2 regions of the Actinoplanes sp. 13 genome follow, and region 1 is predicted to be linked to the other one. Evidence: riboswitches for the same ligand, from Rfam matches in the RefSeq annotation. Region 1 holds a riboswitch; the other holds the start of a gene.
What was found. A riboswitch is a leader RNA that binds a small molecule or an ion and turns the genes downstream of it on or off. The one in region 1 is predicted to bind cobalamin.

Region 1 (3,287 bases):
CTAGGGGTGCCACGCATCGCAAGGCAAGTGCATCGCAAGGCAGAAGCTAGGAGCCCCATGACCGCCGTCGCTGTTTCCGCAAGCCGCACGTCCGACTCCACCAGGACCACCGATGCGGCAAGCGAATTGATCGCTGCGATGGCGGCACTGCCCGCCGACCACCCGTCCCGGCCCCGGGTCCGCGACGAGGCGATCGAGGCGTGGCTGCCGCTGGCCCGCCACCTGGCCAACCGCTACGCCGGCCGCGGCGAGCCGGTCGACGACCTCCAGCAGGTCGCCGTGATGGGCCTGATCAAGGCGGTGGACCGCTTCGAGGCCGACCGCGGCGTCGACTTCGCCGGCTTCGCGATCCCGACCATCGTCGGCGAGCTCAAGCGGCACTTCCGCGACCGCACCTGGTCCATCCGCGTGCCCCGCCGGCTGCAGGAGCTGCGCCTGGCGATCACCGCGGCGAACAACGACCTCGCGCACACCCTGGGCCGCTCCGCCACCGTCGCGGACATCGCCGCCCACCTCGGCATCTCCGAGGAAGAGGTGCTGGAGGGCCTGGAGGGCGCCCGCGCCTACAACTCCACCAGCCTCTCCACCCCGGCCAACGCCGAGGGCAGCACCACGCTCGGCGACACCCTCGGCGAGCAGGACAACGGCTTCGAGCTGGCCGAACTGCGCGTCTCGCTCGGGCCGGCCCTGGCCACCCTGGACGAGCGCGAGCAGAAGATCGTGAGCCTGCGCTTCTACGGCAACCTGACCCAGTCGGAGATCGCGCAGCAGATCGGGATCTCGCAGATGCACGTGTCCCGGCTGCTCTCCAAGGCCCTGGTCAAGCTCCGCCGCCACATCGACGGCGCCGCCTGATCACCGCACCCCCCGCACGTCCGCGCCGCCGAGGGCCATCCTCGGCGGCGCATTTTTATGACCTTCGCATCAGCCGCCGGCCGGTTGTCCGGAAGAGACGAAGACGACCATGGCGGACCGGGGCTGACCGTTGTGCCGATGCGGCGGTGGCAACTAGGTTGAGGTCAGTCATCTGCGGCAACGCGAGGGAAACCGGTGAGAGTCCGGTGCGGTCGCGCCACTGTGACCGGTCCAGTCCTGGGCCGGGAGTCAGGAAGCTCGCCTGCCGCAGCCCCACGAACGGGACGCGTCATCCCGTAGGAGGTCTGGTCTTCATGTCCGACGTTCGATCCGCCCGGCCCACCGCCGCCCCGGCGATCTCCCGCCGCCTCGCCGGCACCGCAGCCGGGGTCGTCGCCACGATGCTGCTGCTGGCCTACCTGGTCGCCTTCGACAACGGCGCCGTCTCGCAGAGCGGCATGTTCCTGCACGAACTGATGCACGACGGCCGGCACCTGCTGGGCGTTCCGTGCCACTGACCCACCGATTCGGCTCCCTCCTGCTTCGCGGCCTGCTCGCCGGGCTGATCGCCGGGCTGCTGGCCGGCGGTTTCGCGTTCGTGTTCGGGGAGCCGCACGTGGAGGCGGCCATCGCGATCGAGGAGGCCGCCGCGCACGCGTCCGGCGACGCCGGCCACCACGACGGGGAGCCCTTGGTCAGCCGGGGCGGGCAGAAAGCCGGTCTGGTGCTGGCCACCACGCTCTACGGGGTGGCCGTCGGCGGTATCCTCGCCGTCGCGTTCGCGCTGCTGCGGGGCCGGCTGCGGACCCGCAGCGACAGCCGGGCCGCGCTCCAGCTGGCCGGCTCGGCGCTGCTCGGCGCGGTGCTCGTGCCGTTCGCAAAATATCCGCCGAACCCGCCCGCGGTCGGCGACCCGGCCACCATCAACCAGCGCACCTGGAGCTATCTGGCGGTGCTGGTGCTCGGGCTGGTCGCGGTCTGGGCCGCGGTGATCGCCGCGCGCACCCAGCGGACCGAGTCGCGGCGGGCCGCCGCGGCCGTGGCCGGCTTCCTGGTCGTGGTCGCGGTCGCCTACCTGCTGCTGCCCCGCATCAACGAGGTGCCGGCGACGTTCCCGCCGGCGCTGCTGTGGGACTTCCGGATCACGTCGCTCGGCGTGCAGGCGGTGCTGTGGACCGTGCTGGGCCTGGCGTACGCCGCCTTGCTCACCCCGCGCACCACCCACGCCGAGCCCGCGCCCGTCCCGCAAACCAGTGTGTGAAGTTCGGGTCCGTATCGGACCCGAACTTCACACACTGATCGCGCTCCGGCCCGCGAGTGTGGTGACTTGGGGTGCGCACGGGACCCCAAGTCACCACAACGGTGCGTCAGAAGTCGTCGTCGAAGCTGACGGAGCCGGTCACGCCGACCTGATAGGCCGAGACCCGCCGCTCGAAGAAGTTCGACAACTCCTGCACGTCCTGCAGCTCCATGAACGCGAACGGGTTCTTGCTGCCGTAGACCGGCTCGATCCCCAGCGCCTGCAACCGCCGGTCCGCGACGTGCTGCAGGTACTCCCGCATGTCAGTCAGCGACATCCCGGAGACGCCCTGCTCCAGCAGGTCCGCCGCGAACTGGACCTCACACTCGACCGCCTCGGCCAGCATGTCGCGGACCTGCTGCTCCAGGGCCGCGTCGAACAGGTCGGGCTCCTCCTGCCGCACGGTGTCGACCACGTCGAACGCGAACGCCATGTGCATGCTCTCGTCGCGGAACACCCAGTTGGTGCCGGAGGCGAGCCCCTGCAGCACGCCGCGGGAGCGCAGGAAGTAGACGTACGCGAAGGCGCCGTAGAAGAACAGTCCCTCGATGCACGCCGCGAAGCAGATCAGGTTCAGCAGGAACGCCCGCCGGTCGTCCTTCGAGGTGAGCGTTCGCAGCTCGAAGACCGAGTCGATCCACTTGAAGCAGAACTCGGCCTTGCGCGCGATCGACGGGATGTTGTCGACCGCGGCGAACGCGGCCTGCCGCTCGTCGAGGTCGGGCACATAGGTGTCCAGCAGGTTCAGATAGAACTGGACGTGCACGGCCTCCTCGAACAGCTGCCGGGACAGATAGAGCCGGCCCTCCGGGGAGTTGACGTGCTGATAGAGGTTGAGCACCAGGTTGTTGGCGACGATCGTGTCACCGGTGGCGAAGAACGCCACCAGCCTCGACACCAGGTGCCGCTCGGCGGGTGTCAGGCCGGCCAGGTCGGCGAGGTCGCCGTGCAGGTCGACCTCCTCGACGGTCCAGGTGTTCTTGATCGCGTCCTTGAAGCGGTCGAAGAAGTGCGGGTACTTCATCGGCCGCAGGGTCAGGTCCATTCCGGGGTCGAGCAGCATTACTGGCAGGCCTCACAGGATTCGGGGTTCTCCAGGGAGCAGGCCTCGGCGGCGGTGACGGCCGGTATG
Region 2 (3,287 bases), on a different contig from region 1:
CGCCGGCCAGCAGGGCCCCGCGGGCCGCGGTCACCACGCCGGGGCTGAACCGGACGTCCTCCACCAGGTCGACCATCCCGCAGGCGTGGATCATCCGGACCACCACCCGGGCGACGTCGGCGGGCAGCCCGGCGAGATCCGCCTCGGCCCGGATGGTGGCGAACGAACGCCGGTAGATCTCCGCGCCGTCGCGCACGTACTCCATCAGGGTCTCCTCGCCGCCGCCACCGCGTCCCCGAGCGACTCGGGGACACCGGGCGAGGCCTCGTCGGGGGAACGGGTCACCAGGTAACCGGCGCTGGTCGCCCGGACCTGGACGTGCCGGCCGGCCGGGCTGCCGCAGGCCCGGTCGCAGCCGACCCAGTGGACCGGCAGGCCGTCGACGAACGTCGATGCCGCGGTGGCGTCGGCGCGGACGTCGGCCAGCGACTTCGCGCAGCCGGGACGGCCCGCGCACGAGGTCACCCCGACCCACCGGGAGTCTGCCGCGACCGGCAGCCCGGACGCGATCAGGCGATCGGCCCAGCCGGGTGCCGCGCCTGCTGCCAGATCGGCCACGATCACCCCACGCCAGGGCGTGACGACCAGCCGTTCGGCCTTCTCCAGAACCTTCAGGGGTACGGGCGACAGCCGTCCCAACGGCACCAGAGCGCCGACCGCGGACCGTCCGTCCGGCTGCTCCAGCAGGCCGAGCAGGTCACCCGGCGCCGGCCCGGCGGCCGGTGCCGCCGCCCGCACAGCGCCGGCAGTCAGCCCGAGCGCGGCGGCCACCCGCTGCGAGACCCGGGCCGGGCCGTCGCCGAGCTCCCGCAGCCGCCACGCCGCCGGGCCGGCACCGCGCTGCGCCTCCCGCTCGGCCAGGAACGCGTGCGCGGCGGTCACCAGCGTCGGTGCGACCCGCTCGGCAGTGACCCGCAGACCGGTGTCGTGACCGGCGAACCGGATCGCGAAGCAGTCGCCCGACCAGACGGCGGCGACGTCGGCGGCGAGCGGCACGTGACCGATCGCGAACAGGAACTTCCCGGGCAGGCGGGCCAGCTCGGGATCGGCGAGGATCGCTGCGTCGAGCGCCCGGACCAGGTGCCGTTCTCGCGCGCCGGCCAACGGGGGCGCCGCTATGTTGCGTACCGCGTCGTGGGCCGGCGAAGGCAGCAGCCCCGCCTCCCGCAAGCCCGCCGCCAAGACCTCTGTGTCCCCCGCTCGAAGTGCTCTGAGCTGGAGGTTCGCCCGTGAGGTCACCTCCAGGCAGCCGTCGCCGAACTCCTCGGCCAGCGCCCGCAGAGTGCCCAGCTGAGCGCCGGTCACCTCGCCCCCGGGCAGCCGGACGCGCGCCAGCAGCCCGTCGGCGGCGGCGTGCAGCCGCAGCGCGCCCGGGCAGGCGTCGACGTCGGAGGAGCGGGGGGAGGTCACCGTGCGGATACTACGACCGGTCACCGTGCCGGGTGCATCCTCGGGTCGGCAGCATCACAGCCGGAGCTGTCACCGGCATCGAGTAGCGTGTCTGAGAACGGCGGCGACGCCGCGGAGGAAGCCGGTGCGATTCCGGCGCGGTCCCGCCACTGTCACCGGGCGTCTCGCCCGGGAGCCAGGAACTCCGGTCGCCGTGATCTCTACTACCCGGGGCGCGGACCCCGAGGGGAGCGCACGCGTGTTTCTGCTGCTGTCGACGTCCGACACCGACCTGCTCAGCGCCCGGGCCAGCGGCTCGGCCTGGCGGCTGGCGAACCCGGCCCGGACCTCGGTGGACGACCTGCCCGCCCTGCTCGACGGGGTCTCGCTGGTCGTGGTGCGGATCCTGGGCGGGCGCCGGGCCTGGGAAGAGGGCCTGGACACGCTGCTCGGCGGCGAGACCCCGGTGGTCGTGCTCGGCGGTGAGCAGGCGCCGGACGCCGATCTGATGAAGCTCTCCACGGTGCCGGCCGGTGTAGCGGCGGACGCCCACGTGTACCTGGCGCAGGGCGGCTCCGCCAACCTGGCCGCGTTGCACGACTTCCTCTCCGACACGGTGCTGCTGACCGGCAACGGGTTCGCGCCCGCCGAAGCCGCGCCGCAGTGGGGCGTCCTGCCGCGGAAGTCGGGGGAGGGCTCACCGACGGTCGCGGTCCTCTATTACCGCGCTCACCACATGGCCGGGAACACCGCGTTCGTCGAGGCCCTCTGCCAGGCGATCGAGGCGAAGGGCGGCCGGGCGCTGCCGATCTACACGGCCTCGCTGCGGACCGCGCCGGACGACCTGCTCGCCGAGCTGCGCAAGGCGGACGCTCTGGTGGTGACGGTGCTGGCGGCCGGCGGGACGAAACCGGCGACCGCCTCGGCCGGTGGCGACGACGAGGCGTGGGACGTCGGGGTGCTCGCCGACCTGGACGTGCCGATCCTGCAGGGGCTGTGCCTGACCAGCTCGCGGGCGACGTGGGAGGCCAGCGACGACGGGCTGTCGCCGCTGGACGCGGCCACCCAGGTGGCGATCCCCGAGTTCGACGGGCGGATCATCACGGTGCCGTTCTCGTTCAAGGAGATCGACCCGGACGGTCTGTCGGTCTACGTGGCCGACCCGGAACGGGCCGCCCGGGTGGCCGGCATCGCGCTGGCGCACGCCCGGCTGCGGCACGTGCCGCCCGCCGACCGCCGAATCGCGCTGATGCTGTCGGCCTACCCGACGAAGCACTCGCGGATCGGCAACGCGGTCGGTCTCGACACCCCTGCCTCGACGGTCGCGTTGCTGGCCGCCCTCGCCGGCCGGGGTTACCGGATCGGGAACTTCGGCTCCTACGACGGCGACGGGCTGATGCACACGCTCATCGCGGCCGGCGGGCAGGACCCGGACTGGCTCACCGAGGAGCAGCTGGCGACGAACCCGGTGCGGATCTCCGGCGACCGTTACCGGCAGTGGTTCTCAGGCCTGCCGGCCGACTTCCGGCAGAGCGTGGAGCAGCACTGGGGCCCGGCGCCGGGTGAGCTCTACGTGGACGGCGGCGACATCGTACTGGCGGCGCTGCGCGACGAGAACATCGTGGTGATGGTGCAGCCGCCGCGCGGCTTCGGGGCCAACCCGGTGGCCATCTACCACGACCCCGACCTGCCGCCGAGCCACCACTACCTGGCCGCTTACCGGTGGCTGGCCGACGACTTCGGCGCGCACGCGGTGGTGCACGTCGGCAAGCACGGCAACCTGGAGTGGCTGCCGGGCAAGAACGTCGGGATGTCGGCCTCGGACGGCACCGACGCGGCGCTGGGCGACCTGCCGTTGATCTACCCGTTCCTGGTGAACGACCCGGGGGAGGGGACCC

Region 2: another riboswitch for cobalamin. It lies ahead of cobN (cobaltochelatase subunit CobN); the one in region 1 lies ahead of AC0NH5_RS39130 (CbtB domain-containing protein).

What each region holds. Positions count from the first base shown of each region.
Region 1 is NZ_JBVYOQ010000038.1:30,936-34,222, reverse strand. Features, by position in the region: gene AC0NH5_RS39135 (SigB/SigF/SigG family RNA polymerase sigma factor) at 58-855, shown strand; cobalamin riboswitch at 1,004-1,135, shown strand; gene AC0NH5_RS39130 (CbtB domain-containing protein) at 1,170-1,373, shown strand; gene AC0NH5_RS39125 (CbtA family protein) at 1,364-2,116, shown strand; gene AC0NH5_RS39120 (ribonucleotide-diphosphate reductase subunit beta) at 2,223-3,218, opposite strand; gene AC0NH5_RS39115 (ribonucleoside-diphosphate reductase subunit alpha) at 3,218-3,287, opposite strand, start outside.
Region 2 is NZ_JBVYOQ010000001.1:120,137-123,423, reverse strand. Features, by position in the region: gene AC0NH5_RS00505 (precorrin-8X methylmutase) at 1-205, opposite strand, end outside; gene AC0NH5_RS00500 (precorrin-3B synthase) at 205-1,410, opposite strand; cobalamin riboswitch at 1,491-1,614, shown strand; gene cobN (cobaltochelatase subunit CobN) at 1,649-3,287, shown strand, end outside.